DNA from 2 places in the Knoellia sp. LjRoot47 genome. Region 1 is predicted to be linked to the other one. Evidence: riboswitches for the same ligand, from Rfam matches in the RefSeq annotation. Region 1 holds a riboswitch; the other holds the start of a gene.
What was found. Region 1 has a riboswitch for S-adenosylmethionine ahead of ACSQ11_RS16305 (bifunctional o-acetylhomoserine/o-acetylserine sulfhydrylase). Riboswitches for the same ligand answer to the same signal wherever they lie in the genome.
Positions count from the first base shown of each region.

Region 2: another riboswitch for S-adenosylmethionine. It lies ahead of ACSQ11_RS05020 (hypothetical protein); the one in region 1 lies ahead of ACSQ11_RS16305 (bifunctional o-acetylhomoserine/o-acetylserine sulfhydrylase).

Region 1 covers NZ_CAXUQS020000002.1:336,814-352,097, reverse strand. Annotated here, with positions in the region: gene ACSQ11_RS16375 (hypothetical protein) at 1-382, opposite strand, end outside; gene ACSQ11_RS16370 (TIGR03086 family metal-binding protein) at 499-1,029, shown strand; gene ACSQ11_RS16365 (GNAT family N-acetyltransferase) at 1,026-1,484, opposite strand; gene pdxH (pyridoxamine 5'-phosphate oxidase) at 1,581-2,264, shown strand; gene rocD (ornithine--oxo-acid transaminase) at 2,335-3,564, shown strand; gene ACSQ11_RS16350 (hypothetical protein) at 3,694-4,866, opposite strand; gene ACSQ11_RS16345 (hypothetical protein) at 4,902-6,479, opposite strand; gene ACSQ11_RS16340 (hypothetical protein) at 6,476-6,772, opposite strand; gene ACSQ11_RS16335 (cobalamin B12-binding domain-containing protein) at 6,857-7,522, opposite strand; gene ACSQ11_RS16330 (tryptophan-rich sensory protein) at 7,623-8,429, shown strand; gene ACSQ11_RS16325 (alpha/beta fold hydrolase) at 8,464-9,774, opposite strand; gene ACSQ11_RS16320 (hypothetical protein) at 9,815-10,171, shown strand; gene ACSQ11_RS16315 (hypothetical protein) at 10,164-10,640, shown strand; gene mgrA (L-glyceraldehyde 3-phosphate reductase) at 10,644-11,714, opposite strand; SAM riboswitch class IV at 11,812-11,927, shown strand; gene ACSQ11_RS16305 (bifunctional o-acetylhomoserine/o-acetylserine sulfhydrylase) at 11,945-13,282, shown strand; gene ACSQ11_RS16300 (hypothetical protein) at 13,417-13,704, shown strand; gene ACSQ11_RS16295 (hypothetical protein) at 13,701-14,897, shown strand; gene ACSQ11_RS16290 (multicopper oxidase domain-containing protein) at 14,884-15,284, opposite strand, start outside.
Region 2 covers NZ_CAXUQS020000001.1:988,740-1,004,023, reverse strand. Annotated here, with positions in the region: gene ACSQ11_RS05025 (cyclic-phosphate processing receiver domain-containing protein) at 973-1,407, opposite strand; gene ACSQ11_RS05020 (hypothetical protein) at 1,404-1,835, opposite strand; SAM riboswitch class IV at 1,874-1,982, opposite strand; gene ACSQ11_RS05015 (hypothetical protein) at 2,613-2,921, shown strand; gene ACSQ11_RS05010 (hypothetical protein) at 2,991-4,079, shown strand; gene ACSQ11_RS05005 (DNA-methyltransferase) at 4,104-6,458, opposite strand; gene ACSQ11_RS05000 (hypothetical protein) at 6,622-7,185, shown strand; partial or broken gene ACSQ11_RS04995 (DUF6345 domain-containing protein) at 7,600-8,214, shown strand; gene ACSQ11_RS04990 (hypothetical protein) at 8,254-9,219, shown strand; gene ACSQ11_RS04985 (hypothetical protein) at 9,327-9,866, opposite strand; gene ACSQ11_RS04980 (pyridoxamine 5'-phosphate oxidase family protein) at 9,994-10,518, shown strand; partial or broken gene ACSQ11_RS04975 (DUF5701 family protein) at 10,574-11,242, shown strand; gene ACSQ11_RS04970 (hypothetical protein) at 11,286-11,753, opposite strand; gene ACSQ11_RS04965 (GNAT family N-acetyltransferase) at 11,842-12,753, shown strand; gene ACSQ11_RS04960 (hypothetical protein) at 12,777-13,262, opposite strand; gene ACSQ11_RS04955 (LLM class flavin-dependent oxidoreductase) at 13,259-14,323, opposite strand; gene ACSQ11_RS04950 (hypothetical protein) at 14,467-14,826, shown strand; gene ACSQ11_RS04945 (hypothetical protein) at 14,835-15,203, shown strand; gene ACSQ11_RS04940 (hypothetical protein) at 15,215-15,284, shown strand, end outside.

The sequences.
Region 1 (15,284 bases):
GGTGGGCCAGCGTGACCGCGACGACCGGTTCGTCCGGCTCCATCGAACCCACCCGAGGCGGCAGGCGATCCAGCCCGGACACCACACCCCAGCGCCGCACGAACTCGAGCCGCACGTGCCACCCGTCCGCGAGGTGGCGCCCGAACGGATCCCCTGCCAGGTAGGCGTCGAGCGCCGACTCCGACTCCCACCGCGCGAACACCGCGTGGCGACGCAGCTGAAGCCGTTCGAGCGACACCGCCGGCGCCCCGAGCCTCATGAGTGAGAGGTGCTCGACGTGCTCGAGGCCGTCGACTGACGTCATCTCGCGCGCACCACCCATCAACGCTCGGGCAGCGAGGAGCGGCGGCACGGTGGCGAGGTGGAAGCTGTGGATCCCCATGGTCCGCGTGACGCTACCGCTGCCGACCACCGAAATGACCCACCGCAAACCCCACCGTCTCGGTGCCCGTCACTAGCGTCGAGAGCACAGCCCATCGTCCACGGAAGGTTCCACCCATGAGCTCCCAGACCGACGCCGGTGCCCTGCTCACCCGCGCTCTCGACCAGACCGCGGGTCTGCTCGACGAGGTGAGCCCCGACCACTACGACAAGCCCTCGACCTGTCAGGACTGGACGGTGGGTGACCTCGTCAAGCACGTCGTCGCCTCGCCGCAGCGGTTCGCCGACATGGCTGCGGGCCAGGACGTCGACTGGGCCTCGACACCGGACATCGGGGACGACCCGGCGGCCGAGTTCCGGTCCTCCGCCGACGAGCTCGCCGCCAAGGTCACGTCGGGCGAGGCCGAGGCCATCTCGGGCGCCGCCCTGCCCGAGTACGCCGTCCACGGCTGGGACCTCGCCCACTCCATCCACAGTGACACCACGCTCGACGACGAGGTCGCCGAGCAGGCGCTGGCGTTCATGCGGGACAACCTCACCCCGGACAACCGCAAGGGCGTCTTCGGTCCCGAGGTCGAGGCGAGCGACGACGCCCCGATCCAGGACCGACTCGCCGCGTTCGCCGGCAGGACCGTGCCCGCGTCCTAGAGGGGCATCGAGAAGAACGTGCTGTTCGGGTCCTTCACGTAGGACCCGAACGGCGGACACTGCACGAACCCCGCCCGCCGGTAGAGCGAGCGCGCGGACGCGAAGAACTCCATGCTCCCCGTCTCGAGCGAGACTCGCGCGACACCCCGAGCGCGGGCATCGTCCAGCGCGTACCGCAGCAGCGACGCACCCACTCCGCGGCCACGCGACTCCGGTGAGGTCCGCATGCTCTTGAGCTCCTCGTGACCCACCTCGAGGGGAGCCAGGGCCACCGTCCCCACCAACCGCACACCGTCCCGAGCCACCCACATCCGCACACCGGGCCGACGCAGCCCGTCCACGTCGAGGGCGTGCCGACTCTCCGGGGGAGCGGTGGGCGCGAGGTCGTCGAGATGGTCCTGCAGGAAGCCGAGCAGCTCCGGGTCGGAGAGGTCGGCGGCAGCGATCGTCAGCACCCGACCATCCAACCGCCCGCACCCACGACGGCAGCGAGGGGGAGGGAGAGGGGAGGCGGCAGCACCGCCGCGAGCGGGCGGCATACGCTCGGTTCCGTGAACAACGACGTCACCCGCATCGACTACACCGGCACCGGCATCTCCGAGGACGAGGTCGCACCGACTCCCTGGCAGCAGGCCCAGATCTGGGTCGGTGAGGCGGTCGAGCGCTCGCGCGCCCAGGCCGACGTCCCCGAGCCGCACGCCCTCTCGGTCGCCACGGTCGACACCGAGGGCGCCCCCAACGTGCGCACCGTCCTCATGCGCTACTTCGACGAGCGCGGCCCCGGCTTCCTCACCAACACCGAGTCCGCGAAGGGACAGGAGCTCGCCGGCAACGACGCCATCGCCGCCTCGCTCACGTGGCCGGCGATGTTCCGGGCGATCCGGTTCCGCGGCCGCGCCGAGCTGCTCGACCGCACCGAGGTCGCCGACTACTTCGCCAGCCGCCCGTGGGCCTCGCGCATCTCCGCGTGGGCCTCGCGCCAGTCGCAACCGGCCGCCTCGCGCGCCGAGCTCGAGACGGCATACGAGTCGTATGCCGTCCGCTGGCCGGACCGGGGCAACGCGGACGACGTGCCCCTGCCGGACTTCTGGGGTGGCTACCGCGTCCGGTGCGACGAGGTCGAGTTCTGGGGCGGGCGGACCAACCGGCTGCACGACCGCCTCGTCTTCACCAGGACCGGCGACGGCGACCTCGACGACGCCGGCGCCTGGACCCTGAGCCGACGTCAACCCTGAGCCTTCGTCAGCCCCGACCGGCCGCGGATACAGTGGCCGCGACCTCCACCACGAAGGAAGTGACACCGCAATGACGCCCGACAACGGCACCACCCCCGCCGCCACGACCGAGCAGCACATCGAGACGACCGAGCGCTATGCGGCGCACAACTACCACCCGCTCCCGGTCGTGCTCGCCAGCGGCGAGGGCGCTTGGGTCACCGACGTCGACGGCAAGCGCTACCTCGACTGCCTCGCGGGCTACTCCGCCCTCAACTTCGGCCACTCGCACCCGCAGCTCGTCGAGCGCGCCCGCGAGCAGGTCGGCACCCTGACGCTCACGAGCCGCGCCTTCTTCAACGACCAGCTCGGCCCTTTCGCCAAGGCCCTCGCCGAGCTCACCGCCAAGGACATGGTGCTGCCGATGAACTCCGGCGCCGAGGCCGTCGAGACCGCGATCAAGGTGAGCCGTCGCTGGGGCTACGAGGTCAAGGGCGTGCCCGAGGACCAGGCCAACATCATCGTCATGGAGGGCAACTTCCACGGTCGCACGACGACGATCATCAGCTTCAGCGACGACAAGGTCGCCCACGACAACTACGGCCCCTACACGCCGGGCTTCCGCGCGGTCCGCTACGGCGACATCGAGTCGGTCCGCTCGGCCATCGACGAGTTCACCGTCGCGGTGCTCTTCGAGCCGATCCAGGGCGAGGGCGGCGTCGTCGTCCCGCCGGAGGGCTTCCTGCGCGACCTGCGCGTCCTGTGCTCCGAGGAGAACGTCCTCATGGTCGCCGACGAGATCCAGTCCGGTCTCGCGCGCACCGGCACGACCTTCGCGTGCGACCTCGAGGAGGTCGTGCCCGACATGTACATCCTCGGCAAGGCGCTCGGCGGCGGCCTCTATCCCGTCTCCGCCGTCGCGGCCAACACCGACGTCCTCGGCGTCATCACGCCCGGCTCGCACGGCTCGACCTTCGGCGGGAACCCGCTCGCTGCCGCGATCGGGCACGAGGTATGCCGTCTGCTCGCCACCGGCGAGTACCAGGACCGCGCGCGTCGCCTCGGTGAGCGCCTGCTCGCCGGCCTGCAGCCGCTCGTGGGCCACGGTCTGGACGAGGTGCGCGTCCGCGGTCTCTGGGCCGGCCTCGACGTCACGCCCGGCGGTCCGTCCGGTCGCGAGCTGTGCGAGCGCCTCATGGAGCGCGGCATCCTCGCCAAGGACACGCACGGCATGACGATCCGTCTCGCGCCGCCGCTCGTCATCACCGAGGACGAGGTCGACCAGCTCGTGGCCGCGGTCAAGGACTCGCTCGAGGCCTGACCTGAGGCTCGACACGTCGCGCCATGAGAACGGCGCCGCACCACCTCGTGGTGGCGCGGCGCCGTTCTGCTGGCGGCGGTCTCGACTGGCGAGCTGTGGGTGCCTCACCGGGTCAGGGACGCGACGTGGTCAGCGGATGAGCGGGAACATCCGCGTGGGCCCCAGATGCGGGGTTCCGCTGTGCGAGAACGACGTCGGGGACGGTGACGCGCTGAAGCAGGGGTCGTCGACAGTGGCCGGGACGGCGAGGCTGTAGCCGGGAGTGGACAGGACGACGGTGGCGTCGACCGACGCCGGGGTCGACGGTCCGGACGATGCCGGGGGAGCGGCGACCTGCGACAGGCGCAGCACCGCGGATCGCGTGCCGGCGGGCCGGGTCAGCTCGGCGACGTTGGGAGCCCCGGGACCGATGCACGCGGCATACGTGAGAACCCACCCGCTCGAGGTGAGCGAGTCCACGAGCGCGGGAAGCCCGCCGGGGGCGGCCACCCCCGAGACAGAACCGCCGGCCGCGTCGCGGGCCTCGGACTCGCCGCGCGAGCCGGGCGTGCCCACCTTCAGTCCGAGCGAGGCCAGGCCCGGGTCACCCTCGATGACCTTGACGTCGGCAGCCATGTCGCTCGTGTCCTCGTCGGGCCAGACAGGAGGCTTCACTCGCTCGCCGGTCAGAGCCGCGGGACTGGACACGACGGGGGGCGCCGCGGTGTCGGTGGGGGACGCGGTGGGTGCGGCGCCGGTGAACAGGCAGGTGGTTGCCGGGTCGAGCGAGGGGGACGGCGCGGGAGCCCGCTCGAGGTGGTGGGGGACCACCGCCTCGAGGCCGACCTGCGTGCGGTCGGAGGCGCCCGGAACCGGCGAGCCGGAGGCCGAGGGAGTGGTGTCGGGCAGGGCCGTCGACGCCCGGAGCAGGGCCGTGATGGCGTCGTCACCCGTGCCGCGGACGAGCTGGGCACTCGCAGCCCCGGGGAAGCCCTGCTCGTCAGGTGCGCACTCCGCCTGGACGAGGTTCCACCCGGCGCCGGTCGCCGCCCTGACCTCGGTGGCGACGGCAGCCCGAGGTGCGCTGGTCGTGACGTAGGCGCGACCGGCGACGGAGCGGCTCACTGCGGGCGCCGGACCGTTCGGTCCGACGGTGGTGGCCTTCGCAGCCGCGATCCACGGGTCGGACCACGCAGCCTGAGCGCGGGTGAGGTCCGTGGCGTCGGGGAAGGTGCGTCCGTCCTTCTCCGTCTGGCAGCCGGCCAGCGTCACGACGGCGAGGATGCCCGCCAGGCCGAGCCCGATCGCGTTCGCCCCCCGCATCCCCGCACGCTGCATGCCCACACCTTGCCACGCGCTCACTCGGGCGGCAGGATCGCCACGAGCGGCTTGTCCCAGCCCATCGAGCCGCCGAGGTCGCGGTTGACGAAGTCCTCGCGGGTCGTCGTGCGAGTCTCGCCCGACTCTGGCTCGTAGACGCGCAGGTTGCCGTCCTCGGTGCCGGTGACGAGCACGATGTGGGAGCCGGCGTTGTCCGTGCCGTCGACGTCGTAGGTGTAGACGGGCACCGCCTGGCCGTTGTCGACGGCTCGGGCGATCCGGTCGTAGGCGTCGCCGGGGTCACCGGGGTCGACGTAACGGGTCTCGTAGTCCCCGCCCGTCCCGGAGCCGCCGTCCCCGGACATCTGGCGTGCGGCCGAGCCGGGGCTCGTGCCGGCAGCCTCGGGCCACCAGCCGTTGAACTTGCCGTCGTGCGTCGTGAGGCCGTTGGTCTGGTGGTGCAGGTCGATGGCGTCGTGCTGGAACCGGTTGTGCATCGCGATCTGCTCGGGTGTGGCCCCCGGGCCCAGGGGGTTGCGGTCGTTGGGGACCGGCCCGGGGTCCGGGACCTGCTGACCGGTCCGGGGGTCGTAGCCGGTGAGGACGCGCATGGCGTAGAGCGGGTCGTTGAGCATCGAGGCGAGCAGCAGGCTCGAGGAGCCGCAGGTCGTGCCGTCCGGCTGCCGGAGGATGCCGGGGTGGGTCGTCGGGTCGAGGGCTCGTCGCTGCGCCGGTGACAGCTGCCCCAGCTTCGTCGAGTAGTTGAGCAAGGTGGCCCCCGTGGCCCCGGCCGCGATGGCCGCGAGGAGCCAGCCCCGCGCGGTGTCGTCGGGTGCGGCGGCGAGCAGGCGCTGAGCCTCTGCCCGCTCGGCCGGTGTCATGGCGGCCATCGCGTCGTTGGCGCGGGCGACGGTGTTGCCGCGCAGTGGTCCGGAGTCGTTGCCGTCGCCGCCACCGACGAAGAGGTTGACGCCGCTCACGGGGTCGACGCCCTCGGGGAGCTCGTGGGGCAGCTCGAGCTCGTCGACGGCGTTGCGGATGAGCCGAGCCGCCGTGGTGATCGCCGAGTCGGCGTCCTGGTAGGCGCCGAGAAGCTCCTGTGCCCCGTGGAGGACTGCTTGGAGGATGCCCGCGATCTTGTCCTTGAGCGCGAACGGGTTGAGGTCGCCCCACGAGATCGACCGGTGCTCGTCGAGCTCGACCCAGGCGTCGGCGTGCCTCGTCCGGGCCGACTCCATGTCGGTGCTCAGCGTTCCGAGCGCGCTGTCGATCGCGCGGGTGGCGGGCTCGACGGAGTCCATCCGGTCCACGAGAGCGGTGAGCGAGGCGCGGTAGCCGTCGCCGGCGTCGCCCTCCCAGACCGTGGTCGTCGTCTTGTCGTGCGTGCGGGTGACGTCGGTGCAGGCGCCGTTCCACGTCCGCCCGAGACGGCGCCACGCCGAGGCGGCGTCGTCGATGTCCGTGGGCGCGGGCCCCGGTGCCTCCGTCGCGATGGTGACCAGGTCCCCGACGAGGTTGACGATCGTCTGGGCCGCGTCCCACGGCGGCCACAGGTCGACGTCCTGCAGGTTGGCGATGACCCCCTGCAGCTTGTCGATGACGTCGGTGATGCTCATGGCTGCGGGGGAGTGAGGGAGGTGAACGCACCGGCGGAGGCGTGGTCGGTCCGTTCGTAGGTCGTGAGGCACGACTCGACGTTGGTGTCGAAGGACTCGAGGACGCGCGAGGTCGTCGTCGTGACCCCGCGAACCCGCCCCACGGCATACGCGAGGTCGTCCGCGAGGTCGCCCATGGAGGAGCCCTGGGCGTTCGAGAGGTCCGTCGTCGTGTTCCCCAGGTCCGTGCGTGCCTCGGCGGCCCCCAGAGTCCAGGCAGTGCGTACCTCTCCGGGTTGGATCCGGAGCGTCATGGGACCAGCGTAGGAGCGTCGGGCCGTGCCGGGAATGGGGAGGACTCCCCGTGCGGTCGGGCCGAGACGGTCAGGCCGAGACGGTTAGGCCGAGACGGTCACGCCGCCGGCTTCACCACGGTGCCAGCGGACGAGGTGGGCGAGCGAGCGCCGCATGTCGCCCGGCAGGAAGGTGGCGCCGACGCGCTCGGCCATGTCCGAGTCGGCTCCTGCGCCGCCGATGGCAAGCGGGTAGTGCCGCGCCAGCGTGCGCAGCGCGCCGGCGTGCGCCTCGAACACGCGCGGACGGGTCGCCGCGACGACGACACCTGATGCCCCGATGGCCCGGCACACGTTGGCCAGACCCGGCAGCGGCGTGTCGGAGCCGAGGAACCGCGACGGCACACCGGATCGCACCAGGAGGACGTGGAAGCACAGCAGGCCGAGGTCATGACGCTCACCGGGCGGGCAGGCCAGGACAACGGGGTCCACCGCGGTGGACGGAGCGTCCGGGTCGCTGACCGCTGCCGCCGTGAGCCACGACCGGGTCACCTGGCTGGCGAAGTGCTCGGAGGCGACCGAGCAGTCGCCGCGCTCCCATGCCTGACCGACAGCGTTGAGGAAGGGCAGCACGACGTCGGTGATCGTGGCGTTCACGCCGTGACTGCGGGCCTCGTCACGAAGCAGCGCGCGCAGCGTGCGCTCGTCCATGGCGCGTGCGGCGACGAGCATCGCGTCGACCGGCATCGTCGCTGCTGGGGTGGTGGTCACCTCCGAAGTGTAGGGGGTCCAGCGCCCGGACCTGCAGATATGTCATCAGACGGGTACGTCGTGCGGGTCTCGACCGGGTGACGGGTGGCAGGCTGCTCACATGGACATGTCGTCGGATCGCACACGTCAGGTCGTCGTGACCCTCTCCGAGATCTTCTGCGTGCTCGGAACGCTCGTCGGCGTCGGGGTCATCGGTACCCGCGTGGAGGAGTCGTCCGGCGGCTCGCTCTCGGCGGACGCCACCCTGCTCGCTCCGGCCGGGCCGGCGTTCTCGATCTGGTCGGTGATCTACATCGGGCTTGCCGCCTACACCGTGTGGCAGTGGCTGCCCGGGCCGGGACGCAGCGAGCTCGCGCGCCGGACGGGGTGGATGGTCGCCGGCTCGATGGTCCTCAACGCCGTCTGGCTGCTCGTGACGCAGCAGGGGTGGATCTGGGTGAGCGTGCTCGTCATCCTCGCGCTGCTGCTCGTCCTCGCCCGGCTCGCGCTCGAGCTCGCCTCCGCCGGCGACCATGCCGCCGGTCCCGCGGGGACGTGGCTCGTGCGGATCACGGCCGGGCTCTATCTCGGCTGGGTCGCCGTCGCGACGTTCGCCAACGTCGCTGCGGCGCTCGGCAACAGCGGGGTCAACGTCACGCGTGGGGGTGCCGTCGTCGCCGCCGTGCTGGCGCTCGCTCTCGTGACGTCCGTCGCAGTGGCCCTGATGCGCGCCGAGCCCACCCGGTGGGGCGTGGCCGCCTCCGCGGTCTGGGGCCTGTCATGGCTGGCCTTCGGGCGGTTTTCCGACGAGCCGCAGTCGTCCGTCGTCGGCGCGTTCGCCCTCGTTGCTGCTGCCGCGGTCGCGATCTCCGCGGTGGCTCTCACCGTCGGTCGGCGCTCGAGCCCTGTCCGGCCCGAGGCGGTCTGACGTCCCTCAGGCGTCGTCTCTCAGGCGTCGTCCCTCAGGCGTCGTCCCACGCGGCGGCGCTGATCCGCCACGCTCCACCGGTGCGCACGAGCTGGATCGACTTGCCGCCGCGACCCGTGAAGGCTTCGCCGTCCTGCACGCCCTCCTTGGCGTACTCCCCGAACCAGTGGGCGACGTCGCCGAAGATCTCGACGCGGCCCGGCCTCGCCCACTCGCGGAACGACTCGAGGGTCCCGCCCTCGGCGAGGAGGGCACGACGGGGCTCGATGAACTCGCCGACGTCGAAGGAGCGGACCGAGTCCCCCTGTGCCGCAACGATCCTGGCCCCGGGAAGGAACAGCTCGGCCAGGCGGTCCATCCGCTCGTCGAGGCCGGTTCCGGTCGAGAACGCTGCGAAGAACTCGTCGACGATGCCATCGATCGCGCGAACGTCGGCGGCTCGCGTGCTGTCGGCGGACCCGGCGCGGGCCGCGTTCGTCGCGATCGCGTCGGCCATCTCGACCCGTCGCCCACGGGGAAGGTCGTGTCCCATCTCGGGGAAGACGAGGAGGCGTGAGCCCGGGATCGCCCGCGCCGTCGCCACCCCACCGCTAGGCAGGACCAGCCTGTCGCGCAGGCCGTGGATGACGAGCGTCGGCGCCGTGATCCGCCGCAGCCGCGGCGTGCGGTCCGGGGAGGCGTTGATCGCGTTGAGCTGACGGTCGCGGCTCACCGACGTCACCGCGCCGCGCTCCACGTGCGCCTGCGCCATGAGACGCATCTCGTCGGCGTCGAAGTCGTGCCCGGCGATGACCCGGAACGCCTCGACGCTGGCAGCCACGGCCTCGTCACGGGTGCGTGGCGGGTTCGCGCGGATCTGGCGCAGCAGCGCGGGAAGCAGCTTGGCCGACGTCCGTCCGTAGCGCCGGTGACCGGTGTTGGACATGATCGAGCAGAGCGATCGCACCATCTCGGGTCGGGTGACGGTGAGCTCCTGGGCGATCATCCCGCCCATCGACGCGCCGACGACGTGCGCCGACGCGATGCCGAGGTGCTCGAGGAGGCCCGCTGCATCGGCGGCGAGGTCGCCCAGGGTGTAGTCCGAGCGGGCCAGCCGTCGGGCGGCGAGCCCGCGGGCGATGTCGCCACGCGTCGGGGCGGGGGCATCCGTGAAGGAGGACAGACCCTGGTCGCGGTTGTCGTAGCGAACCACCCGGAAGCCGCGCTCGACGAGCAGGTCCACGAGATCCTGCGGCCATGCGACCAGCTGGGCGCCCATACCCATGATGAGGAGCATCGGCTCGCCGTCGTCGGGACCGTCGACGACGTACTCGATCCGGACGTCGCCGATCTGCGCTGAGGTCATGCCTGCAATCCAACCAAACCCGCGACGTAGGCTGTCCGCCGTGCTCCTCCTGCTCACCCAGGTGCTCGTCGCCGCCGCGGCGCTCCTCACCCTCATGGCCCTGGCCTACACGCTGTTCGACCGGCTCATCGACAACTGGCTGCTCGGCCTCGTCGCCCTCGTCGAGCTCGGGGTCATCGTCCAGCTCGTCGCCGGGCTGGCGGGCATCGGAAGCCTCGACGGGCACCGGGCGACGTTCGCGGCATACATCGTCACGCTGCCGTTCGTCCTCGGCATCACGACCTGGGGCGCGATCAAGGACAAGACGCGCTGGGCGATGGCCTCGGTCGCCGTCGGCGCGTTCGCCGTCATCGTCATGACCCTCCGCCTCCAGCAGATCTGGGACATCTATGCCTGACGCCTCCGACCTCGGTACCGACGACGCCGACGCCACTGCGCCCACGCACTCGGGCCGAGGTCCGGGACGCATCCTCGTCGTGGTCTACGGCGTCCTCGCGCTCGCGGCGACGGGGCGCTCGATCCTGCAGATCCTCGAGTACTTCAGCCGCGCGCCGCTGGCCTACCTGCTCTCGGCGCTGGCAGCCGTGATCTACATCGTGGCGACCGTCGGGATGGCCCGCGGTGACCGCGCATCGACGCGAGTGGCGCTGCTGGCGTGCACCGTCGAGCTCGTCGGGGTGCTCGTCGTCGGGGCCCTCTCGTATGCCGTCCCGAGCGCCTTCCCGGACAAGACGGTCTGGTCGCACTTCGGCTCGGGCTACGGCTACGTGCCGCTCGTGCTGCCGGTGCTCGGCATCTGGTGGCTCACCAAGGTGCGCCACGCAGGCCTGCGTGCGGGCCCCGACGGGACCCGCACGGACGCCTGAGCCTCAGTGGTTCGAGGACGTCGCCCAGAGGTTGATGCCCGCGTCGACGGCGTGCTTGTCGATCTTCGCGAGCTCATCATCACTGAAGCCGAGGTTCTTGACCGCGAGCAGGTTGTCGTCGAGCTGCTCGACGCTGGAGGCGCCGACGAGCACCGACGTCACCCGGTCGTCGCGCAGCAGCCAGGCGAGTGCCATCTGGGCGAGCGTCTGGCCGCGCTTCTTGGCCATCGTGTTGAGCGCGCGGACGTGCTTGAGCGACTCCTCGGTGAGCAGGTCGGGCGACAGGCTCTTGCCCTGCGAGGCGCGTGACCCCTCGGGGACGCCCTTGAGGTACTTGCTCGTGAGCATCCCCTGCGCCAGCGGCGAGAACGCGATGCACCCGACGCCGGTCTCCTCCAGGACGTCGAGGAGGCCTGCGCCGCCGCCGGAGGCAGTTGCAGACTCGACCCAACGGTTGAGCATCGAGTAGGACGGCTGGTGGATGAGCAGGGGAGTGCCGAGCTCGCGCAGGATCTCGACGGCCTCGCGGGTGCGGGGGCCGGAGTAGGACGAGATGCCGACGTAGAGCGCCTTGCCCTGTCGCACAAGGGAGTCCAGCGCGCCCATCGTCTCCTCGAGCGGGGTCGTCTCGTCGAAGCGGTGGCTGTAGAAGATGTCGACGTAGTCGAGCCCCATCCGCTTCAGCGACTGGTCGGCGCTCGCGAGGATGTACTTGCGGCCGCCCCCGCCCTGTCCGTAGGGGCCGGGCCACATGTCGTAACCGGCTTTGCTGCTGATGACGAGCTCGTCGCGGTACGGCCTGAAGTCGCGGGCGAAGAGGGTCCCGAAGTTGCGCTCGGCGCTGCCGTAGGGAGGCCCGTAGTTGTTCGCGAGGTCGAAGTGGGTGATGCCCCGGTCGAACGCGCGACGCAGGATCGCCTGCTGACGCTCGAGCGGGACGTCGTCACCGAAGTTGTGCCACAGGCCCAGCGAGATGGCCGGCAGGTCGAGACCCGACCGCCCGACCCGGCGGAACGGCATACCAGCGCGGTAGCGGCCAGCGGCCGCCTTGTACTCGTCGACGTGGAAGGTCATGCGTCCATTCTGCCCGCGCCCAGCGTCACCACGGGATGGTCCACCTTCCGAGACGCCGATGTCGTATGCCGGTCACGCGCGGCTACCGTGGGGACCAGGTCATGAGTGCCAGCGACAAGCCCCGGCTCGCTGGCCGGCAACCCTCCAACCGCGGTGGGGTGCCCCGGGTGAAGACCGGGCGCGACGTCGACCGACGTCCCGCAAGCACGGCACACACAAGGAGCAAGGCCATGGCCGACGACCCCACTTCCGGCACCCCGAACTGGTCCTTCGAGACCCGTCAGATCCATGCCGGGCAGGAGCCCGACCCGACGACAGGTGCACGCGCACTGCCGATCTACCAGACGACCTCCTACGTCTTCAAGGACACCGAGCACGCGGCAAACCTGTTCGCGCTCAAGGAGTTCGGCAACATCTACACGCGCATCATGAACCCGACGCAGGACGCCGTCGAGCAGCGCATCGCCTCGCTCGAAGGTGGCGTCGGTGCCCTCCTCGTCGCGTCCGGGCAGGCCGCCGAGACCCTCGCGATCCTCAACGTCGCCGAGGCCGGCGACCACGTCGTCGCGTCGCCGTCGCTCTATGGCGGCACGTTCAACCTGCTCAAGCACACGCTGCCGAAGTTCGGCATCCAGGTGACCTTCGTCGACGACCCGGCTGACCCGGAGTCGTGGCGAGCAGCGGTGCAGGACAACACGAAGCTGTTCTTCGGCGAGACCATCTCGAACCCCAAGATCGAGATCCTCGACATCGAGGCCGTGGCCGCGGTGGCCCACGAGGCAGGTGTCCCGCTCATCGTCGACAACACCGTCGCGACGCCCTACGTCCTGCGCCCGCTCGAGCACGGCGCCGACATCGTCGTGCACTCGGCGACGAAGTACCTCGGCGGCCACGGCACGACCATCGCCGGCGTCATCGTCGACGGTGGCACGTTCGACTTCGGCAAGGACCCCAAGAGGTTCCCGAACTTCAACACGCCCGAGGAGAGCTACCACGGGCTGGTCTTCGCGCGTGACCTCGGCGTCGGCGGTGCTCTCGGCGCCAACCTCGCCTACATCCTCAAGGCGCGGGTCCAGCTGCTGCGCGACCTCGGTCCGGCTGTGGCGCCGTTCAACGCGTTCCTCATCGCGCAGGGCATCGAGACGCTCAGCCTCCGCATCGACCGGCACCTCGAGAACACCCGCAAGGTCGCGGAGTTCCTCCGGGGCCACGAGCAGGTCGAGTCGGTGCGCTGGGCCTCGCTGCCGGGCGACGACTACTACGAGCTCGCGCAGAAGTACACGCCCAAGGGCTCCGGCGCCGTCCTCGCGTTCGAGATCGCCGGCGGAGTCGAGGCCGGTCGGACGTTCGTCGAGTCGCTGCGGCTGCACTCGCACGTCGCCAACCTCGGCGACGTCCGTTCGCTGGCGATCCACCCGGCGACGACGACCCACTCGCAGGGACCCGACTCGGACCGGCTGGCCGCGGGCGTGACGCCCGGGCTCGTGCGCCTCGCAGTCGGCATCGAGCACATCGACGACATCCTCGCCGACCTCGAGCAGGGCTTCACCGCGGCGAAGGGCGCCTGAGCACCCCGACTTCTTGCCCGGATGCGCCAGCGAGCCTGTCGCATCCGGGCAAGAAGTCGTTGGGCCTGAGCGAGGGCCCGGGGGCTGTGGACAACTCGACGGCCGTGCCCGCGGTTCGCCCTAGCGTCGTCGCCATGACGACGATGCGCATCGAGGCGGAGTGGATCGCCCAGCTCGGGGTCTCGCTCGGCGACATCAGCGCGCAGCTGGCGCAGGCGGGCGACGGCGGTGAGGACGCAGCCGCGTTCGGTCCCGGCGACGCGGCGGCGGCCTTCGACCACCTCATGGCGGGGTGGCGCCGTCAGCGGCTCGCCCTCGTCGAGCAGCTGGCCGACCTCTCCGACAGGGCTTCGGTTGCCGGAGCCGCCTTCGTCGAGACCGAGGAGAGGGTCGGCCGGTCCCTCGCCGGGGGGTCCCAGTGACCCGGGCGCTGCTCCCGCTCAGCGGCCATCCCGAACGGCTGCGCCTGCTTGCAGAGGCCCTCACGGGTGGCGCCACCCGGCTGTCGGCCGTCAACACCGTGCTGCTCGGCCTACGCGCCGGCGTGCGCTGGGACAGTCCGTCGGGGCACGCGTTCGAGGCGGCCGTCCAGGCGCCACCACCCGTGATCGCCGCCGTCATCGAGAGGTATGCCGGTGCGTCCCGGGCGCTGCGCACCCTCGCCGACTCGCTCGAGGCAGCCCAGCACGAGGTGGCCCGGGCGATGATCGCGCACGACGAGGCGTGGCACCGGCACGACGCCTTCATGAGCCGGCGTGGGTTCGCCGTCGACCCGGTCGAGCAACAGGATCTCGAGCGCGCCATGAACGCCGAGATCGCCCTCATCGATGACGCCGAGCGGCGCCATGCCCGAGCCGTCGAGCTCCACCGCGAGGCGGACCGTTCGTGCACCCGAGCGCTGCGGGCCCTGGCGCGGGACGGGATCGAGGACACCACGGCATACAGGGCGGTCGTCGGGGCGGGGACGGTGTCCAAGCCGGTCGCCATGCTCGGCGGGATGCTGCCGGGCCGGCTCAAGCTCATCGGCGTCGCCGGCGCCGCCACGGGCACACTCAGCGAGGTGGGTCTCCTCGTCTTCTACGACGAGGGCTCGTGGAAGCAGGTGGGCACGAACGCGCTCGTCGCCGTCGGGACGGCCGCGGGCTCGGTCATGGCCGCCGGCTCCGCGGTGGGCGTCAGGGTCGCCGTCGAGCGCGGACAGCGGGTCTTCACCAAGGTGACCCACCCGTCGACCGGGTCCCGGCTCGGCGCGGGCGCGCGGACCACGTTCGACGACTGGGTGCGCGGGTGGCGGGTCAAGGCCGGGTTGCCGGTGGCACCCGCTCAGGTCCGGATCCCACCGCGGCCCCTTCCTGCCGCGACGTCCATGACCGGCAAGGCTGTCAACGCGGCCACGCGGGCCGTCGACAACGCCGTCCTCGACGGCTGGCGGGTCGCCACAGCGGGCGGTCCACAGGCCCAGCGGATGTTTGTCGCCGGCATGACGCTCAAGCACGCCCCCACCGTCGCCGCGAAGGTCGACAGGGTCCACGACGGCCGGGTGGAGCGGCAGGAGCAGGCGGCCTGTCGCGAGCGTGAGAGAGGCGAGGTGCCCGTGGAGCTCAGGGTGCAGTGACCTCGAGGACCCCGTGGGCCCCGCGTTCGGCGTCGACCATGAGGTGCGAGACGAACGGGTAGTGCCCTGGTTCGGGCAGGGCCAGCTCGACGAACCCGCCCTGGGCGGGGTGCAGCCCGAGCGACTGGGCTCCGCCCACGCTGCCCGGGGATCCGGGCCTCAGCGAGAACGCACCCTCGGCGAAGACTGTGTCGAACTGCCCTCCGACGACGTGGAAGGACGACGCCCGGTTCGGGCCGGCGTCGAGCACCCAGAGCCGCACCCGCTCCCCGACGCCCGCGCGAAGCGGGTCGTGGTCGTACTGGTTGGCGAACCCGTTGAAGACGACGGCGTCCGGACGCTCCGCGTTGACCTTGTCGGCATCCGCGGAGGGCAGGCCCGGATAGA
Region 2 (15,284 bases), on a different contig from region 1:
CAGCACTCGCCCGGGACAGGGCGCTCCGAGGCGGGCGTGGAAGGTGGCGCGATCAAGGCTCGTGTCGGCGCGTGGAGCACTGATGTCGCTGGAAAGCGCGCGCAGTGTCGAGAATACGGGGGATCGACTAACACGAGGATGCCCCGCGTGATCCCGACGGTCGCGAGGACGCTGTAGCTCAGGACGAAGAAGCCGAGGCCGATGCCGAGGCGGCGCTAAGTGCCCTGAAGCAGAACAAGCACGACCGCCCCCACGGCACACAGACGTATCGCGCGCGAAACGGCAGGGTGCGACCGGGCGGGCCAAGCCAGACCGAGTTGACGTTGTAGATCTCGTCGTCGACGGGCAGTCACATGACTCAACCCGTCGCCAGGCTGGCGAGCCAGGTGCCGACCTCGCCCGCGTTGCCGCTGGTAGCGAGACCAAGGACCGTGAGAGCGATAACGACGCCACCTACGACGCGCATAACTTCCGCGTTGTCACCTCGTTGGGCGACGACGAAGAGCATCACTGCGACAAGCAGGAGGAGCAACGGGATGATGTTCTCCTTGATCCAGCCTGGAGGTTGGTGGTGTCACCGGGAGCGGCGACGAGCGTGCTGACAATGGTGTGCATGGTGTCCCCTTGCATCCGCGGAGGCGTGTTCCTCCACAGCCATTGCGCAGCGGGTCATGCAGTGCATCCAGTTGGAACCGGATCCTTTACCAAGTCTTGAAGGTCTCTCGTCCTGAGACGACCACCCTTTGGGCGAAGAGCCGCCGGCAGGTCACCTGCGGTAGACCGTTGCTCCGGTCTTCCCCGTCCGCGAGGCTGGGTCGCATGCGCTGAGGACGAGGACGGGGATGAACGCGCGTGGCTGGCCTGCGCAAGCCCACGCCGTGCCGGTTTCTCAGAGCTCGAGTCATCAGACCCGTGTGGCCATGTTCCGTATCGGCATCGCAGCCGGTTACCTAAGGGGCCCGCGCCTTCTGGTCACTGCAAAGACTCCGCCGTAGGCGCCTTGGTTCGCATCGTCCGGCTGGCGTTGGGGACAGTTCGCCAACCGCGTTCAGGGTGGCGTTGGTGCGTCCAAAGCTTGGCCGCGAAGTTTCGATGCACGTTATAGCCGGCGCTGCGGAGATCGTCGTAGATCCGACGCCCCGCTCTGGCGTTTGAACTGTGCACCTCGATGGGAGCAACCGCGACTGGGGTGCCCGATGCTGCCTCGTCAACGAGGTAGTCCACAATGGGCTGCGCGGTATCCCCGCCTTGCAGATCGAAGTCGAGCCATATCACAGCGATCGTGGAATCACCGCGACGGCGTAGCCAGGTCATCGCCTCCCTTGATGAGCGAGCAATAGCGGCGGGTCTCCGGTCGCGGAAATCGCGCACGTCATCAACGAGCAGCACCGACGGCGAGCGGGTCATTCGGAGCGGGGTCCGTCGCGCCATGCGTCCTCGTCAAGGCCACGTCTCTTGAGCTCGAGAACGAGGATCGACATGTGCTTACTCACCCACCATCGCGCCATGGGGTTCGCTCGGTGTTCGTGCGTCCAATTCGTGTAGCGGCATGAGGTCAGGAGGTCCTCTGTGGTCAGCCGGGCCACTGCTTCCTGCGTCGTGACCCCGTGCAGAGGTACGTGGCGGTAAGGATTGGCACGCTCATGCTCGGCAGGAGGAAGTTGTCGAACCTTCAGCTCAAGGTCATTGGCCAGCTCTGTCGCCTGCGAGATCAGCGTCAAGGCGTAGCCGTGCGCCATCAGGACGTCATCTCGGTCGAGTTCGGCGACTACTCGCTCAGCGTTCCGAACGATCACGGCCACTTGGACCTGCGGGGAGTGCAACGACTCAGACAACGAACCTCCTAGGACGAGGACCCCTCGATACTCGTGGAGATCCGCATTTGCCTGCCCGAATGGGCGAGCCAGCTCTTTCCCTGGAGCACCTCCGCGGAGGAGGTTGCTGGACATCAAGCCAGGTGCTTGTCGATGTCACTCTGAAGCGTTCGAACTGTATCGCCGTCGACTGACAACGCAGTTCGGAACTGCGGTAAGCGTCGACAGCCCGTCACCACGCGGGGCTACTCATCGCCGTCATCGGAATCGATGGAACCTAGTAGGTCGCTGACGTCCGCATCGGGATCTTCCTCCAGCCGCTCAAGCATCGTTTGGAGCCCGGCCCTGTGAATCTCCCCAAGATCACCAACTTGCAGACCCTGCGAGTCGTCCCAACCGCCCCAACCCGGGCTTGGCTCTGAACCGATAAAGGCAATCCCTCGCTGATCTGCGAGCTCGAAGGCCTCGGCCGACGCCAGATCTTCCACGTCGATCCGGGCACCTCAAGCCTTCGGCCAGTCCATGTCGAAGGACCAGACAACGTAAGAGTCGCGATCCCTCGCGACCTTCACTAGTACCTCCATAGCCATCATGTCCTCCCCGTCGATCCAGGCTCCTCTGAGTTCAAGGTGCCGCGCGGCATCGGCCTCACTGCCGAATTGACCTCTATCAGATCAAGGCGCCGGCTTCGCCGGCGAGGCGCCTGCGGGCGGCGCTGTCGCACCGTCCTCGGCGGCCGACGCCGCAAGAATCTCGAGATGACGTCACCAACCTGCGGTTCCCCCGTAACATGATGCCGTGTCGGAACTCCTCTCGCAGCAGCCCGAAACCTTTGCTCCTGAGCCATCCGCCAAAGGCCCGGTCACCGATGCGCAAGTCAGTCAACTTCGGTTGGTACTTGACGGCATGGGACTTCGGTCCATGGATGCCCGCCAGGCCGCCATCGAAGCCGCAGTTGCGCGCCAAGTGGCTTCACTACGCTCGCTGACCAGCGCTGAGGCGGACCAGGCTCTCGCGCAACTAAAGCCAACCCAACCCCCCACTTCGCTCAGGGCGTGGTCGTCATGGGACGACCGCGAGGAAGACACCTGGATCGATCGAATGTAGGCGGGCGCCATTTCCCGTGGCCACTGTGAGCAACTTGTAACTCCTCAAGCCAAAAGAAGGATTAGCCACGTGACCGATGAGCCCGCAGAGGAAGGAATCGCCGAGAATGCTCATGGCCTTCACGACGCCTCATGGGACGAAGCGAGGTGGCGCGAAATGGCGGAAAATCTCGTTGACGACGGCGTCGTCACGTGGCGTGAAATCACGACAACCGTGCTGGGTGAACTGAACCCACCCCAGGTAGGCACTCAGATAGCCTCCTCAAGTGCCACTCTCTATGGCTTCAAAGACAACCACGCCACGCTGAACACAGGTCAATCATTCTGGTCCCACGTCCGAACATGGCTCTATTCCATGACAGGGCGCTGCGTTGACTGCGGGACGAGGCTGGACCTTCAGGCGGACCACATTGAGGGCCGCGAAACCTACCCGGATCCGCGAGACGCAGACTACCTCTCGAACATGACCCTCCGTTGCCGGAGACACAACGTAGCGAAGCGCAAGTCCCACGTTGCGCGTGCCGGACGTACCCTCCTGCCAGCCCAACAGGCACTAATGTGGATTCTCCTTGAAGTTAGACCCGTCTCCCTCCAAGATCTGGCCAGGCTCTGCAGGCTCTACGGCATGACCATGTCGGACATTCGCTTTCAGGAAGCTTGGGCGATGGCGATCTGGCTCAAGCGAGAAGGCCACTACACAATTGCGCACGAGACTGAGGCCTACGATCTCCTTGTCTGGGGTGACGGAGCCATCACGCGTCGCTTCAGTTCCGACGAGACGATTCCTGCGGGCGCAACCCTTCACGCCGCAAACGTTCCCGGCGATGCCATCCATTGCTTTCTTGCCAAGGTGCCCCAAGAGGACGTCATTCGATATTTTGAACACCCCGTTGGCGCGATCCCCTTCGTATATCCGCTGGGGGATCGCCCCACGACAGACATCGCGATCTGGCCAGTTGCGAACGGCTGGATCAACTTCGCGCCACGCGGTCACGACATGCTGGCATGGACTCTACGAAGTCAGCGGCAGTCCGTGGTTGCCCTGTTCGACGACGTCGAGTTTGGAACTATGCCGACGGCGGGGATCAAGGGCAAGTTAGTTCGCCGCATCCCAACTCGGGGAGCCGCCAGACTCCGGGCGATACCCGATGGCCCATGAGGCTGGGCCAGGAGCTTGGACCAATCAGAACAGGGTCTCCTTAGTTCGCTCCTCCGCCATGCTGGCTGCATGCTCCCGCGTCAGACGACGACTAAGGTCGGCATAGGTGGAGTCTCGTTCGATTAGAACTGCCCGGTGTCCGGCACTGATTGCCGCACGAGCCGTTGTACCAGACCCAGCGAAGGGGTCCAGGACGAGGGAGTCAACCGGGAGGCCAGCAAGCAGAGCGGTCACAAGCTCCGAAGGGTAGGGCGCCGTATGGCCAAGAATGTTTTGCCCACGAAGCATTTTCACCACTGGATGAATCCGGAGGGCTTGATTAATGCCGGGCAGGAAACTTCTCTGCGCCCCACTCGCGGGTCCCGACATCGGCTTCTGCACGACCAAGACGTGTTCCCAGCAGTTGAAGGGCGACTGATAGAAGGGCGCGAAGTTTCCGGCATTGAATCCACGCTTCCCCTGAATATCGCCCTTGTCCCATACGGCTGAGCCAAGGTAGCTAAATCCAATTCGACGAAACGTGTCGACCATGAGCGCGGATAGCAGCAAGCGCTTCTTGCCCATATCGCTGAAGGTGACGACCCTGTCGTTATCGAAGTAGTCAAAGATGTTGTAAACGTATAATCCGCCCGGCTTAAGTGTTCGGAAAACCTGTTCGCCGATCCGGTACATGTCATGCATGTAGGCATAAAGGTTCGGCCACTGCGAATACTCGCGTGCGTTGTAATACGGAGGCGACGTGATGGACCGGTCAAAAGTGTCGTCTGGGATCTCGCTTAGAACGTCGATCGCGTCGCCCTCGAGGACGCACCAACTGGACTGGTTCGTACCGAGACTCGCCTTCGCCCCGACGCCTGATGTCGGGAGGGGCATGCAACCTACGCCCGGGGTGGTGATGGGCAAAAACCTGCGGAAGAAGGCGGAGTCCCAGAAGTCCAAACGATGGCTCGCGGTGTCCGGCTCCTCCCCACTGCGGACCTCACGACCGAGAGCTTTCGAGGCCAGCGCCTTGGTATCCAACAGGACTACAACATCACCTCGCATTGAATAGTGCGCAAGTAGCGTGTCGATTATCTCCCCATCAGAGAGGAAAGGGAGGACATCGCGTTGCCATCGCCGTACACTTTCGACGGAAATCTGGTTGCCATCGACCTCAATACCTTCCACCTTGAGCAGAGAACGGAAATCGTAGCGCTTGCCCCGGTTATAGATGCTGCGGTCAGTGCAGAGCGGGTTTGCGCACTCCCAGCTCTTGACTCCGAAACTTGGGTACGAATTGCCACCGATATTGTCACTACGACAGCCAGGACACGGCAGCTTGGTCTCGTCCCGCCGATTCTTCTGTAGGACCAGCACCAGCCTGCGGACTTGATCCGCTTCGTCGTGCAATACAAAAGTGTCCCGATAGGTGAATCCCTCATTAAGCAACTCAAAATGAGCTTCAGCCTCGTCGATCTTCGTAACGTGACCAAGCGTCTCCCGCTCCACATCCTTGGAGCGAAAGAACATTTGTTTGAGCGGCTCTTCCCTGAACCGTTCGGCAAACAAGGGCAAATCGGATGCGAGTTCCCAAGCCTGAGCCTCGACTCCAACCCCAACTTCGATTACGAGGGCCAGAAAGCCGTAGTTGTCAAGCGCCTCGAATTCGTCAGCAATCCACTGCGTCAACCTCCCCCGGATGTCTTGGTACGCCTCCCCAGGGCTTGGTTGTACTTGCCGGACCACAAGGCTCCGTCGCCGTTCAAACATCTCCGGCTTGAAGGAGCGCAGATCGTTCATGTAAACGCCAGAGAACGGCATCGGAGATTCGGTAAAGACAGTGGCCAGGTCTGCCGGTTTCCATATCGACCAGACAAGGGGGCCTGCAGCCGCATTGAACACGTCGTTCGCGACGTCGCGATCAGGCTGTTTCCGCAACTTCGTTGGGTCAGTCGCCTCACCGAGCAGCAGTTGCCTCGTCTCCGCATGGGTCACCGGCGCAATTGCGGCCATAACCCGACGAATGACCTCCGGGCTGACTCCCCGCGACGTCAACTCGCTCACCAGCCCCTTCGGATTATTCGTATTGATTGCCCATTCGAGTCGACGCTTCCTCGGGGAGTTGAAGGTGATCCCAGCCGCGGCGCATTCTGCATACAGTGCGCTGATCGTTTCCTTATTCGAACCCATTTTCTGGTTCAAACGACCGTAGAACTCCGCCGCAATTCCTTCTCTATCGAGGTCTCCGACAGGGCCCAACTGAGCCAAGACCACATTGAGGCTTTTCTCAACTTCCCGCGACAACGTTCCGGGGATACCCGTCAGCTCCGCGAGCAGACACTCAAAGGGATGCGGGTCATCGATCCGATGGACCATCTCGACGGGGAGTGACGTGGACATGCCGCAACTTTAGGTTAAGCCGCCGACACGAGAGTGACCCTGAGCGCCGACTGTGGAAAACGAGGTCCGCGACGGATGGTTGTGGACGAGCGCATCTCCACCGACACTGCCCTCCACATACCCCCTTCCAGTCGACCGGCGCGGGTTCGGACAGGATCTCCTCGTGATGAACGACGACGCCTTCCCTAGCTGGCTCACCGAACGCGCCGGTGCTGGTGGTCTCTTGGCCGTTCTGTGCAACCCTCCACTGAAGGAACCTTCCGACACGGTCTCATGGAAGAACGTGGCCGTGCTGGCCACCATTCTTGGGCACGCCACAGTCAAGGTGGAGAATCTGATCGAGGTACCCACGAAGTCAACCCACTTCTTAGCGGGCCTCGCTGATGACGTGGACACCGCCTCCGTCCAGCGCCGCCTAAGCGCGGCAGCCGCCACGGCTGAAGCGGTGATCGTGGCCTGGGGAACAGCTAACCCCCCAGGGTGGAGCCGCGGAGACTGGGCACAGTTGACCGGTGCCGCGTATCGAGGCTTGCTCCTCGGCGGTCATTCGGTCATCGGCCAGATTGGCGGCGCGCCCAGACATCCGTCACGTTGGCGGCAACACACGAGCCCTATACACGAGCGCTACCACGGCGGGACGTTCGAGGAACGCCTGCGACACGCCCTCAGTTGGGTGGAGGTTCCACGGATCCATTGCGATTACCCGGAGAGGTCGCGCCCAACCTGATCTGCATCTCGAGCCCGTCACCACGGAAACGCGATTCAACTGGGTCCACTGGTCACGAAGACTACGTGCTTACGGCAGGAGCCATTGGGCCACCAGCGGGCCATAAGTGGGGTAGGTAGGGGTCTTCAAGGGGCAGCATTGGGCAGCCGTTCGAACCTAGGACGCGCTTCCCTGCGGAGGCTCTGTAGATTCCCAAGCTGGCCACAGTCGCCACACTTGCCGCTCTAGGTGTAGGGGAAAATCCGGCTCTGGTGGCCGGTGAAATGTATCTGGACGGCATACGTCGCCTCCTTCCCCCTGTAGCCGACACCGTGACGGCGCGGGGGAACGCAAGGGAGCACGACATGGCCAAGTACGTGGGGTCGTGGTGGATCCGCGACAACATCGACGGGCGCCGGGCTCGAGGCTGAGGGGTTCGCCTCGACACTCGGCGGCCTCGCCGAGTTCGACTGGACCCAGAACCACTGCGAGAGCGACGTCAAGGAGTCCGACTTCGTCACCACCGCGAGCACGACGCAGCGCAGCGACCAGGTCGACGCGATGCAGATGAGCTCGCACGGCTGGCAGGACGGGTTCCTCGTCTGGGGCGGCAGCGTCGACACGAGCGAGGCGGTCGACTTCGGCAAGAACGACCTCGAGATCTTCGCGACGCACGCGTGCGACCTGCTGCACCACGGCTCCGACAACTCAGTGGGCCGCTGGATCCCCGCGTTCCAGCGCCTCCACTACATGCTCGGCTTCCACAACAGCAGCTACTCCGGCGGCGGCCAGAACGCCCGCGGTCAGTGGTTCGCGATGTACGCCGCGTGGTTCTTCTACGGCCCGCTGAGCTGGCTCTTCAAGATCGACATGCCGGTCCGCGAGGCGTGGGCCGAGGCCAACGAGATCGTCGAGGGCAGCAACGTGCAGTGGGCCTACCTGCGGGCCGAGGCCCCCGGCGCCCCCACCTACAACGAGCGGCTGCGCGCCGCCGAGACCACCGACCCCGTGAGCAACCGGTCCTTCTGGACCGCGCGCGGCACCTGCTGACCGCGCCCCAGCCTGCGCCCGAGACCCAAGGAACCAGCCATGCCACTGACATTCAACGAGATCGACTTCAAGGTCGACCTCCCCGACATCCCGCGCACCAGCCCGGTCGCGACCCACGTCTCGCCCTGCCTCAAGGAGCACGACGAGACCACCAGGGCCATCGCCAAGGTCCTCAACATCGACGTCCGCGGCACCGCCCAGGTCCCCCACGGCTACGCCATCGGCAGCAGCTGCGGCCAGGTCGAGGTCTTCGCCGCGAGCGGCGCGGTCCGGGCGCGCAACACCGAGCGGCTCACGGCATACGAGGATGAGAGCCGTCGCTGGGAGGGCGTCGAGCGCGACGACGACGGCACCTACCGGCTCTCCGACGACGCGAGCAAGCGCCTGAGCCAGCACGGTCTCGAGGTCCGGCACCAGGTCGGCATCCGCGCCGAGTACTCCGGACTCGACGTCACCCTCGGCCAGTGGGCTCGCCTCAACGAGGACGGCAAGGAGGAGGACTCCGGTCCCGGACGTGCCACCCTCCGTCTCGCGTATGCCGTCCAAGGCCTGCCGCCCATCGGTCCCGGCGCGAAGACGAACCTGCACTTCGACCCCGAGGACGACGGCGCCACACCGGCGCTCGCGCGGATGTTCCACGTCAACCGCGGCATCGAGACGACCGGCGAGGTCGCGACCCAGTCGCTCGACGAGGCGTTCTCCGGGCTGCTCCGGCAAAGCTGGTCGGGCAAGGGCATCCGTGACGGCGAGGGCCGGATCACGATCACGGCAGCGACGTTCGGGCTGCTGGCACTGCCGGCCGACGTCGTGCAGACGTTCGCCGCACCGGCGCTCATGGTCGAGGGATCGGTCAGCGGCGTCGAGGTCGGCAAGGACGAGACGGTGACGGTGCGCTTCGGCCAGTACCTCCCGCTCGCACACCCCAAGGCGCTCGCCGAGGCGGGCTACGGCGGCGGTCGGCTCGAGCCGGGTGTCGTGGTGAGGGGACGCTCCAAGGGAGAGTGACGTCTGTCGTCACGGGAGCGCCGTATGCCGTCCGCCCGAGTCGCTGTCAGGGGAGCGACCCGGGCGGACGTGCGGCACCCAGCCCCAACGTGCCGGGGCGTCGGCTCTCAGCCGGTGAAGGCAGCCTCGTACTGCTTCGCGACCGACGGCTTGACCGCACCGGCGACACGGAGCAGGACGGGGCCGTCCATGTAGTGGTACTCCTCGCCCAGCACGCCGTTGGCAGCCTTGAGCGCCTCGAGGATGAACTCCGACCTCTGCTTGGCCTGGGTCGCATCCGCCCAGACCTCCACGGTCGCGCCACACTCGGCGCCCAGCTCGGTGCACTCGGCGCCGGAGTCGTAGAGGGTGGCCGCTGACACGTAGCCGCCGGGTCGCCCGATCTTGTCGTTCGGGTCGTTGTCCTCGGTGATGGTGACGATCTTGGTCACCGACGCCACCCCGGTCTTCACTCGGTTCGCGACGGCGGTGGCGTCCTCAGGGGGCGTCGGGGCCACCGACGGCCCGGGGGAGGCGGTGGCTGGGGCGCTGATCGTTGTGGGTGCCGGCGTCGGGGCGGTGCCCGGTTCCTCCTTGTCGGCGCCACCGCACGCGGTGAGCATCAGGACGGCTGTGGTGAGAAGAATTGTCTCCCGGGAAGTTCGCATGTGAGGAAGTTACACATGCGCGCCCCCACGGACGCCGGTTCACGACCGGACGCGCCCAGCCCTTGGGCGTGTGGTGCTGATGCTCCGACCAATGCAGGTTGTCCGACGACCGGCGTAGCGTCTCGCCATGGACGCCATCGCACCCCAGCCCACCGCTGAGCCCACCGCCGATCGCCCGGTCATCCCCGACGGATACGGCATCCCCACGACCGCCGAGGGCCAGCTGTCGTGGGCAGACGTGGAGCCCCGGCTGGTCGAGTCGCTGCACTACTGGCTCAGCAGCGTCCGGCCCGACGGCACCCCGCACTCCGTGCCCCGCTGGGGAGTCTGGCTCGACGGCAGGTTCTGGTACGACGGAGCGCCGAGCACACGGCATACGCGCAATGTCGAGCTCAACCCCGCGGTCACGCTGACGCTCGAGAGCGGAACCGAGGTCGTCATCGTCGAAGGCGAGTCCATGTCCACCATGGCCGACGCCGACGACCTGGGCCAGCGCCTGTCCGACGCCTTCACCAAGTACAAGGCGAGCGGCTACTCCCCCGGCCCCGACTCGTGGTCCGGCAAGGACGGCGGCGGCCTGCGGGTCATCACGCCGCACCGGGCGATGGCGTGGTTCACCTTCCCGACGGACTGCACGCGCTTCACGTTCTGACGCAAAGACACTCCTCCAGCCGACCCCCTGCGAGACGGCCCACAAACGCGCCCGTATGCCGTCCGCCCACCTCCGCGGGAACCCGCCACCTCCGCGGGCCGTTGAGTCCCTCATGCCTCTCGCGCCGCTGCCCTCACCCTCCGACCAGGCCCGACGACTCGTGGAGCTGGGGGTGCACGACCTCGCCGGCCTCACCGCGGCAGATCTGCGAGAGCGCGCACACGCCTCTGACACAGGCCTGCTCGTCACCCCTGCGCCCTCATCGGCCCTCGCCGCCCTGCTGCGACTCGACGGCAAGGAGGGCTTCGTCGTCGAGGACATGACCGACGTCGACGACTTCCTCCCGATCGCGGAGGCGAACCGACCCGACGGCGCCTACGTCGTCGACGGGCTCGACCGCGGCGACGCCCACCGCAACCGCACTCCGGCCGAGGCGCTCCCCGACATGGTGGCGGCCGGCCGATCGCCGCTGACCCTCGAGGAGGGCCTCCACTGGGCGATCCAGAACCCCGCGATCCTCGAGCGCAACCACTGCTTCATGACGATCGGGTAGCGGCTGCGCAAGCCCAAGGGCGGCTTCGACGCGCGCACCCCTGCCCTGTGGATCAGCAACGGCACCGGCCGTGACGGCCGCGCTCGAGCCGGCGCGCCCAAGCTCGGCTGGTGCTGGTGGGGCAACCGGCACACGTGGCTCGGCATCGCGTCCTGCGCCACCCGCAGCTGACCCGCGCTCGGCGTTCGCCGTTCGGCGCTCGGCGCTCGCCCCCTCAGTGGTGGTGGTGCCCGAACGACGTCTCGAGGGCGTCGAGCGTGGCGGTGCGCTCGCGCACCGCGATCCAGTGCAGCACCGGCGTCGCCACGCGATAGGCGCCGTAGGTCACGAGCCGGGCCGTGTGGTGGACGAGCGTCGTGTGGTCGCCCTTGGCCTCGAGCCGGTATCCGGGCCAGCCCTCGACGGTGACCTTGCCGCGCCGCGTCTTGTCCCACCAGTGGTAGACGAGCAGCGTCGGTGGGTCGAACTCCGAGATCTCCCCCGGCGTCCAGCCGAACAGCTGCTGGTCGAGGTACGTCGTGCCGAGGCCGGGCGGACCGGGCGATGTCTTCTCGGTGTGGTGCAGGATGCTGCCCCGCTGCGGCATCCACGTGTTGTGGCCGTCGATGTCCGCGAGCCGGGCGAAGACGTCCGCCACCGGGGCGTGCACGATGCGCGCCAGCTCGAACTCGACGACACCCATACCCCAGCGTCCTCCCATTCGGCCACGGGCTCAAGAACGCGCGGGTAGCGTTCGAGACAGGGCACCTGAGACCCCCTGGGAGGTGGGCATGAGCGTCGACCCCGAGGGCGCCGGTCGCTCGGAGCCGTACGGCTCCTTCATGTTCACTGTCCGCGGCGGGGGCCGCGAGGTGGCCGGCTTCTCCAGCCTGACCGTCGTCAAGCGCACGACCGCGGTCGTGGTCGGCGACGCCCCGCCGAAGGACGGCCCGGTCTCGGAGGCCATCGCCCTCGAGCACGGCGCGAGCCACGACTCCGACTTCGTCGCCTGGGCCGCGCGCGGTGAGCTCGCGTCGCACATGGACCTCGACATCCACGTGCACGACGAGGCAGGGCGGCTCGTGCTCACCTACCAGCTCACCGGCTGTTGGGTCTCGGAGATGCAGTCGCTGCCCGACCTCGACGGCAACAGCAACGCCGTGACGATCGGCCACCTCCGCCTCGAGAACCAGGGCTGGACCAGTGTCGCCTCCGTGCCCGAGCCCGAGGAGATCACTCTCCCCGACGGCCAGCCGGACCACGGGCTCACCGTGAGCCTGCGCCCGGTGGCCGAGGACTGGCGCGAGGTCGGGGACGTCCGGCCCAAGGACTCGCAGCGCGACTTCGTCCACCCCATGGCCGCGGGCTACCTCCTCATGACCGAGCGCCCCGGGCCGTGGAGCTCGCTCGGCATCTACGAGGGCGACACCGTCGTCGGGCACGCGATGTGGGGCCTCGACGACGACGAGGCGCACTGGATCGGCGGCCTCGTCATCGACCAGGCCTTCCAAGGGCGCGGCCTCGGGCGCGCGGCGATGATCGCCCTCATGGCGTGGCTGGCGGACCAGCCGGGCCACTGGGTCACCCGGCTCACCCACCACCCCGACAACACCGCCGCGGCCCACCTCTACGCCGAGCTCGGCTTCACTCCGACGGGTCAGCTCGACGAGGACGGCGAGATCATCCTCGAGATCCGCCCCTGACCGAGCGAGCGTCCACCGCGGACCTACCGTGAACCCACCGGAGGTGGCGGGGGCTCGAACTCCGGCCCACCGAACCCGATCGTCCACCCGTGCGGCTCCCACGCGTCCGAGAAGGCGACGGGCACGGTCCCGGCCGCTTCGCTGGCAGCGAGCAGGCCGGCATACCACGCGGCGTATGCCGGGTCCTCGCCTCCGAGCGCCCGCTCGCCGAGGCGCTCGGTCACGATCTCGGCGATGTCGTCTCTCGTCGTGTGCGAGCTCGTGACGAGCCCGGCGAACTGAGGGCTGTCGCCCGAGGTCCACGAGAGCGCGTCGGAGCCGGTGAGGACGGTGCGTCCGAGCGGGTCGGCGGGGTCAAGGGACGGGGCGGCGACGATGGTGAGCCGCCAGTAGAGGCCCGACGGTGCCATCCCGGGGATGATGCGTGTGAGCTCCAGGCCCTGCTCGTGCATGACCTGGACCCCGCGCAGCAGCAGCCGGCAGTGGTCGACGACCTCGAGCCGGGTCATGCCCCGTCGGCGGCGAGGAGCTCGCGCACCCGCGGCGCGACCTGCTCGCCGAACAGCCGGATCGAGCTCATCCGCAGGTCGTGCGGAAGGCGGCCGTTGGAGTACTTGAACTGGAACCGCGTCGCACCGAGCGTGCGGCAGGTCGCGACGATCTTCTGCGCCACGGTCTCCGGCGAGCCGCAGTAGGCCGCGCCCTGCGGGCCGACCTGCGCCCGTGCCGCCTCCTCGGTCATCGGCGCCCACCCGCGCTCGCGGCCGAGCTTGCGCATCTGCTCGATGAAGTGCGGGAGGTACTCCTCGACCGCCTGCTCGTCCGTCTCGGCCACGTGCCCGGGCGAGTGCACACCCACGGGGAGCCCGGCGTGCCCGAACTCGGCACAGGCACGGCGATAGAGGTCCGCCAACGGGGCGAACGGGGACGCCGACCCGCCGATGATCGCGATGACGACGGGCATCCCGTACTGCGCCGCGCGCACGACCGATGCCGGCGTCCCGCCCACCCCCACCCAGGTGCGCAGGGCTCCGGACTCGGTCGGCGGCATCACGGGACCAGAGGTCCGCACCGGTGGCCGGGTCGTGCCCGACCACTCGAACGCGTTCTCCTGCAACACTTTCGCCAGCAGGTCGAGCTTCTCCGAGAACAGCACCTCGTAGTCGTCGAGCGAGAGTCCGAACAGCGGGAACGACTCGATGAACGACCCACGCCCGACGCAGATCTCTGCCCGACCACCGGAGAGCGCGTCCACCGTCGAGAACCTCTGGAACACGCGGATCGGGTCATCCGACGACAGCACCGTCACTGACGTCCCGAGCCGGATCGTCGAGGTCGTGGTGGCCAAGCCGGCGAGGAGCGTGTCGGGCGCCGAGATCGCGTAGTCCGGGCGGTGGTGCTCACCCACCCCGAAGAAGTCGAGCCCGAGCGAGTCCGCGAGCTGACCCTCGGCGAGGACCTCGCGGATGACGACGGCGGCCGGAAGCGGCTGCCCGTCGGGTCCCAGCGCGATGTCGCCGAACGTGTCGAGTCCCAGCTCGATCGACGTGGACGAGGCGGTGTCCGTCATGCCTCCCGAGGGTAGTGCTGCGAACGCACCACTGCGGAGGCACCGCAGCGGTTCCGCAGCCGATCCGCAGTGCATCCGCACCGCCACCCGTGAGCATCCATCCCGTCCACGAACCCCGTCGGACCACCACGAAGGGACCATTCATGAAACGCCTCCTCGCCGCCGCGAGCGTCCTCGGAGTCGGCGTCACCCTGGCCGCCGCCACGCCGGCCTCGGCCGCCGACGCCACCATCCCGCTCCGGAGCAGCACCGGCGCCCTCATCGCCAGGGCCACGTGGGACGACAGCCACGACAACCTCTGCGTCATCAGCCTCGTCAAGGGACGCAAGATGACCGCGACGATCACCCTGCTCGACCAGGACTGGGGCCCGAGGTCGGTCTCCGACTCGGGTCTCGACAGCACCCCCAACTGCACCGGCAACCTCGCGATCCCCGAGGACAAGCGCGCCTTCGTCATCGTCGGCGACGTCAACCGCAGCACCGACGGCACGTTCTGGACCTGAGGAGAGTCATGAAGCGCATCATCACGAGCACCGCCATCGCCGGCCTCGCCCTGGCTGCCGCCACCGCCACCGCCGGACCGGCGCAGGCCAACGACAAGGTCCTGCGGATCTACAACGCCGCCGGCACCAAGGTCCTCGCCAAGGCCTGGTACGACGACCTCACCGACAACCTCTGCGTCCGCAGCTACGTCGCGGGCCAGATGGCAGTCGTCAAGATCGGCCCGTCGGGCGGCGGCACCTTCGACCAGGCGCAGGACGCCGGCTTCGGCAAGTCGACGAACTGCACCGGCAACATGTCGGTCGCCGAGGACCGCCTCTTCTGGATGAACCTCAGCTATCCCGGCCGCCCGTCCAAGGACACGACCTTCTACACGTGATCGGGGGACGGATGAACCGCACCACGCTCGCCGGTCTCGGCGCCGTCGCAGCCACGCTCGTCGCGGTCGGCGTCGCCGCAC